DNA from 3 places in the Salinivibrio sp. VYel1 genome. Region 2 is predicted to be linked to each of the others. Evidence: predicted binding sites of a transcription regulator. Region 2 holds the regulator's gene; each other region holds the start of a gene.
What was found. Region 2 encodes CRP, which controls carbon source genes, mostly activating them, when cyclic AMP is high. Its sites were predicted from a motif close to TGTGANNNNNNTCACA; they were not measured.
Positions count from the first base shown of each region.

Region 1: the regulator CRP is predicted to act here: its motif matches at 1,150-1,165, upstream of cdd (cytidine deaminase).
Region 3: the regulator CRP is predicted to act here: its motif matches at 950-965, upstream of EHW58_RS03190 (NupC/NupG family nucleoside CNT transporter).

Region 1 is NZ_RSAM01000005.1:39,390-41,664, reverse strand. Features, by position in the region: gene EHW58_RS06225 (DMT family transporter) at 1-102, opposite strand, end outside; gene cdd (cytidine deaminase) at 201-1,091, opposite strand; gene EHW58_RS06215 (ABC transporter substrate-binding protein) at 1,294-2,028, opposite strand; gene EHW58_RS06210 (hypothetical protein) at 2,120-2,275, opposite strand, start outside.
Region 2 is NZ_RSAM01000007.1:32,290-34,564, reverse strand. Features, by position in the region: gene EHW58_RS08150 (ABC transporter substrate-binding protein) at 1-843, opposite strand, end outside; gene crp (cAMP-activated global transcriptional regulator CRP) at 973-1,605, opposite strand; gene EHW58_RS08140 (phosphoribulokinase) at 1,855-2,275, opposite strand, start outside.
Region 3 is NZ_RSAM01000002.1:126,584-128,858, reverse strand. Features, by position in the region: gene EHW58_RS03195 (BCCT family transporter) at 1-487, opposite strand, end outside; gene EHW58_RS03190 (NupC/NupG family nucleoside CNT transporter) at 1,036-2,268, shown strand.

The DNA of each region.
Region 1 (2,275 bases), on a different contig from region 2:
TTTAAAACTAACGTACTGAGACAGGCTGTTAACGAGGGCAAAACACAGGCCTGCGGTCAGCATCCAGGCCGCACCTTGGAGTGGATTATGAATCTGTTTCATTGCCGTGACTATCCGAAAAAAGACGCACGGATAGTAGCGCAAATCCGACCTCAGGGCGACCTGAAATCCCCTGAGGACCGGACAAATAAGGAGGGCGCTTAGCGGGTTGAATACACTAAGGGAATATCTGGGTCAATGGCATCCAGTGTTGCCTGGGTATCGGCAAGGTGACTGACTGTACTCGTTGCCATTTCGGCCAACGCAACAGAGCGAATGTCTGTCCAATGGTAGCCCGCCATATTGACCGCAATTAATGCAACCTGAAGAGGCGGAAGACTTGGGTTAAAAGCCGCGTTCTCGGCATACATGCCAGAGAAAAATTCGCCATCATTGGTCTCAACCGCGGCCCCGCTATAGTTACCTGAGTAGGGCGCGTGACTGCGGTTAGCGGCGTCAGCGGCGGCTTTTAGCAATGGAATATCGATATCATCCGTTGATAATTGATTGGACTCGTCAGTCAATAAGCGAGAGTCAATCCCCAAATCGGCAGGACCAAACGGCTCGGGTAGATAGGTGTGCAAATCTTTAGGATCGGATTGTGGCAGCTGGATGATCAAGGACTCAGCGCCATTGAGCTCATTCATGAACTGCCGACAGTGACCACATGGGCTGTAATTGATCGTAATATCGGTGAGGCGTTTTGCCCCTTTTGTCCAAGCATGGCTGATAGCGCATTGCTCGGCATGCACTGTCTGCCCTAGCTGCACCCCGGTGAATTCAATGTTTGCGCCTAAATACAGGGTGCCACTTTCATCACGGACAATAGCACCAACATTAAACTGAGAAATGGGGGTAACCGCATAGGCCGCCGCCAAAGGCAATAAAGCAAGACGCAGTGCGGCGCCGTTAAGGCCACTGGCGGATTCCATCTGCGCCACCTGCTCTGGTGTGAAGGTAGCACCAAAGTTTGCGTCATTTATCCAATCAGAGACGACGCTTTGTAGGGCGTCGGGTAATTGTGTCAGTGCGTCAGTTAGTGCGGTTCGCATAGCATCTCTTCTTTATCGTTAACGGGAGGACAGTGTAGAGAAGCCTTTTCAATAATTGTGTGAGTAATGTCACGCATGTTTTGCAAGAGCAGATTTGTTGCTGAAAGTTAGAGTGACATCAATGTTTTTATGCCTCTTAATGTGGCCATCATGACGACGTGCGTAGGCAGACACGTTCGCGAGCCGAAAGACGGTTGATGCATTATGGCTGCCAATCGACATAGGGGCGATGTACCTTACGATACTCACGCGCGAGATCGCCCTGGTCACGCAAGCGAGTAATCAGTCGTGTGAGATACGCATCGATTTCTCGGCCCGCTTCGCCCTTAGGAATGATGAAGACATCGTGGAAGTCAGCAAAGTGTGCGCATTTGATCATGGTTAAACCTAGCTCTTTAAGTGCCATGTCAGCTTCCTCTTGCGCCCAAACGAAACCATCAATTCTCCCCGCGGCCAAGCGCAACAAAGATTGTTTAATACTGTGCGAGCGTTGCACCTTAAAGGGCATATAATAGGGAACGGCTTCAATGGTATAGCGCGAGGGGGTTGCCCACAGCGCTTTGACCGAGAGCGGGAGCGCTTTATTGGTGTAAAGGACATGTGTGACCTGGCCAAATGACACCTCGCTAAAGTCGAAAGGCAAGGTGGACACTTCCCGCGTCGGACGCACCGCGGGTAAACCAAAGTCGGCTCGCCCTTGTGCGACACTGTTTATCGCGCGATGAATAGGGAAAACCTCGATAATAATCTTGGTGCTAGGGTCTTGCGCATCAAGATAGCGGACGAAATCGACAAACGCGCCGCTACCATCCAAATTGATCAAGCCAGGTAGTTCGCCAAGGTGTGCGACATAGGTTTGTTCAATGGTGGCTCGGGTAGGGGTGGAGAGGCTGAGCAGCGTGATAAACAACAGAAGCGGTAAATAGCGGCGTGGCATTATCTCTCTCTCAGATTTTAAAGCCAATGGACAAAGCAAAAACGACGACCTAATACGACACGCCCGTGGCGCACCACGGGCATCAAACACGCTAAGCTTGAGTCAATAATGCTGTCATGCCAATAATGACCGCCGCTGCCGTGACTAGGATCGTGAGTGGTTTAGCGATACTAAACGACGACTCTTCAATGGTCGTTGAGTGCGTTAAAGACGGTGGAGGCGTCTGTGATGCAGCGTTTGCTGCTCG
Region 2 (2,275 bases):
AAACGTGTCTGGAATCGCTTGTGTTTCGTTGCTTAAATGCGGGTTATCGACTCGGATGACAGTACGCTCACCAATGTTCGCCTTTTCAAAGGTTTCCTTAACTAAAGGCGCATTATTGAAAAACTCGATAAATGATCCGTCTTGATACGCCGCTTCAAAAGCGCTATTTAACATCTCGGCGACGTCAGCATGTTGCGGAGACACAAACAGGAACATCGGAAAGCGATAGATCAGCATCAGGTGTGGGTCAACTAACAGATTACCGTATTGCGGCCGCTCGGCTAATTCACTAAAAGGCTCAATCAAGGCACGAGGGAAGAGATCGGCCCGGCCCGTATCAACCACTTTGAAAATGTTTTCAAAGCTCGATATTTCACGTACGCGAAATCCCGCTGAGTTAAGCACCTTGACGTCGGCCCAACCTTGTCCCTGAATCATAGTCAGAGACTGCAAGTCACTCGCGCTACTTATCTGAGCAAGTTGGGGCTCGGTGGCTTGGTTGGTAATAAACAGGCGGTGGCCGAGTAAGCCACGAAACACGGGATAGCGAACGGGGATCAATTCAGCTTCCAGTGTACGGTCGGCACCAAGCCAGTCGACGGTGAGCTTGCCTTGCTTGAGCATTTCCACCTTACGAGATTGAGAGCCAATTTGGCCGTCAAAGGCTTGTAAGGTAACAGATCCTCCCGACTTTTCGGCAAGAAACTCGATGAGCTCAATGGCATAGAGATCAAGCGCCGAGCCGGCGCGTGGCTCGGGGTGGACAATCGTCGTATTGGACGCAGCATGGACTGAAAACACAGAGAGCGCGAAGGCGGTGAGGGTAACCATGAGTTTTTTCATAAACGACACCTTGTTAATTTTATGTTAACCATGTCGTTTTGAGTGTAGAAGCAATCCGCGTGCTTGCCAGATAATGGAGATAAAAAACCGACGCCAGGGCGTCGGTTGGTGATACAGAGAGCGGCGCGATTAGCGTGTGCCGTATACCACGATGGTTTTACCGTGTGCGGAAATGAGGTTTTGCTCTTCCAGCATTTTAAGGATACGTCCCACTGTTTCGCGTGAGCAGCCAACGATTTGGCCAATTTCCTGACGGGTGATCTTAATCTGCATACCATCAGGATGCGTCATGGCATCAGGCTGCTTCGCCAAGTTCAATAGGGTTTGTGCAATGCGCCCTGTGACGTCCAGGAAGGCAAGATCCCCCACCTTTTGGCTCGTTACCTGCAAGCGGCGCGCCATTTGTGAGGACAAGCGCATCAAGATATCAGGATTCACTTGGATAAGCTGGCGGAACTTTTTGAATGAAATTTCTGCCACTTCACACGGTGATTTGGCGCGTACCCAAGCAGTGCGCTCTTGGTCTTCTTCGAAAAGCCCGAGCTCACCGATGAAGTCACCTTGGTTAAGGTAAGACAGGATCATTTCCTTGCCTTCTTCATCTTTGATCAGTACGGCCACAGACCCTTTCACGATGTAATACAAGGTCTCCGCCTTTTCACCAGCATGGATAAGCGTGCTTTTCGACGGATACTTATGAATATGACAATGTGAAAGGAACCACTCGAGTGTAGGGTCTGTTTGAGGTTTTCCTGGAACCATATAACTTATTTCCTCTGCATGTGTTGCCCGGCAACAACGTCCTATCTTTGTCTGAGGGGTAACCCATCAGATCATTGCACAGAATACGAAGTCTGAACGCGGGCTACAAGCTCACTGTATGTTAACAAGAGTGTATCTTTTTTTGTTGGTGATTTCTTGATTTTGATCTAGGCCAACCGCCTAAAAAACTGGCAAAAACGTGGCTAAGATCACGGCTTGAGAAGTAATACATCATGAATGCGCTACGCCTCAGCCAATCTTGCCTTTTTCTATCAATTGCTGAATCAATGGACGGATGATCAATTCCATTGCAAAGCCCATTTTTCCTCCCGGCACCACTAAGGTGTTATGGCGCGACATAAACGACCCAGTGATCATTTGCAACAGATAAGGGAAGTCGACGTTTTTCATGCCACGAAAGCGGATCACCACAAAGCTTTCATCCAAAGACGGAATCCCTTTGGCATTTAATGGGTTTGAGGTATCTACCGTGGGAACGCGCTGAAAGTTGATATGGGTGCGAGAAAACTGCGGGGTGATATAGTGCAGGTAATCATCCATTGAGCGCACAATCGAGTCGGTCACCGCTTCACGAGAATGGCCTCTATCGCGCGTATCGCGGACAAATTTTTGAATCCACTCTAAGTTGACGATGGGGACCATACCAATC
Region 3 (2,275 bases), on a different contig from region 2:
CCAAAGGCGCCCAGTCAGTGCGAAGACCATCAGCGCCTACGGATGTCCCGCCTAACGCCGTTTGGAAATGCGTCAATGGCTCTGAAACCCCGTAGAACATCAGACCAATACCCATACCGGCTGCGAAAAGCATCGCAAACCAGCCGCCGTAGCTGTAATCGGGCTTAGCTTCGGTACCACCGAGTCTCACTTTACCCAGTGGAGACGCAATCAGCACTAGACAGGCAATAACAAAAATGTTTCCTGCTGAAAGGAAGAACCAGTCTAGGTTTGAAGTTAGCCATCCACGTAGATCCCCAAAAACAGGACCAATTTGGTTTTGAAAGGCCAGGGTGACAAAAATGAAGGCCAAAATAGCCAGCCCTGAGACCATAAATACTCGGTTGTGAATATCAAAACCAAACGGGCCGAGTTTCAGTGCCACGTTATCCTGACCGACCTGATAATCAGTATCGATCGGGTTAACCTTCCCGTCTGGTGTCATCATATCTTCATGGCTTTTATCGCTCACGAGTTAACTCCTTAGTCCGTTTATTCGGAAGCCTGTGAGTGTTGGTGGTGCGCCCATTATTCATTGCTGTTCAAGCCATCTTTACCAGCAATAAAAGACCAGCTGTCACCACACAATCAACTACATTACCACATCTGAGAAAAAATTTAATTAGGCCCCTAACCAAATGTTTACTTTCTAACCAAGCACCGAATACCAACTTCCCTCCATGCCCCGATTTTACTGGCTTTCCCGGTTATTTGAACTCTTTATTTCAGAACAATAAACAATTTTGTTAATAGCGTTTTAGAACGCCTAACACCCTCTTAAAATCATAGTCGTATTTTCCACCATTGCTAAGCAAACATAACGATCGTGAAAGTCATCACGCTTGGGCAACTCGCTTGCTCATATCAAAGACGCCATTGATGAAAAAAAATGCAAACACAAAACACACAAAGTGACACTTGTCACATAAGAAAAACCACGTACAATACCGCCGCAATCGTTTTCCATCTCAAGTTTAACGTTTGTGGAGCAACATCATGCAGTTTGGCATTGGCCTGTTGGGGATTAGCGTCCTCTTTCTTATCGCGATGGGTTTTTCTGAAAATCGATCCGCGATTAACTGGCGCACCGTTGGCGGTGCATTCCTCATACAAATCGTCTTTGCTGGCTTTATCATCTCGGTTCCCCTTGGCCAGCGTATTTTGGCCAACGCGTCTGACACCGTCTCTGCGATCATCAGCTTTGGTGACATAGGCGCAGAGTTCCTCTTTGGCGATCTCGCTAAATTTAAACTCGGTTTTATATTCGCCTTTAATGTATTGCCTACCATCGTTTTTTTCTCTGCACTGATCGCTGTGCTGTACCACATTGGGATAATGACATGGGTCATTAGCCTGATTGGTGGACTACTACGACGTGTACTCGGCACGTCGCGTACAGAATCAATGTCTGCCACCGCCAATATTTTTGTTGGCTCTGTTGAAGCGCCGCTGGTTGTTCGGCCTTTTCTTGCTGCCATGACACGCTCAGAGCTGTTTGCTGTCATGGTGGGTGGGCTCGCCTCAGTGGCTGGCGGCACCATGGTAGGCTATGCAGGGCTCGGTGTGGAAATGAAGTACCTTATTGCGGCGGCGTTTATGTCGGCACCGGCAGGACTCATGATGGCCAAGATCATCGTGCCACAAACCGAAACACCGATGACCCCGACGCAACATCAATCAGTGCAAGACACACAGGACAAACCAGTGAACCTGATTGATGCCGGCACGCAAGGCGCCTTAAGTGGCTTACAAATCGCCATGGCAGTGGGTGCCAGTTTATTGGCCGTGATCAGTATGATTGCGCTCATCAATGGTGGGTTAGGTAAGCTTGGTCCTCTTTTGAACCTGCCTCAGCTAAGCCTTGAATGGCTATTTGGCTACCTATTCGCGCCGGTGGCTTGGTTAATTGGCATTCCTTGGCATGAAGCCATGACCGCAGGCACCTTGATCGGTAAAAAAATCGCAGTGAACGAGTTTGTTGCTTTTGCCGATTTTATGAACTTAAAAGGCCAATTATCCGCCCACAGTCAAGCTATCGTGACGTTTGCGCTGTGTGGTTTTGCCAACTTGACCTCCATTGCCATGCTGATGGGAGGCCTAGGCGGCATCGTACCCGAACGCCGGGGCGATATTGCGACACTCGGTATGCGAGCCATTCTCGCGGCGACACTCGCCAACCTGATGAGTGCGACCCTGGCAGGTCTCTACCTTTCCTTGTCATTCTCCTAGCGTATTC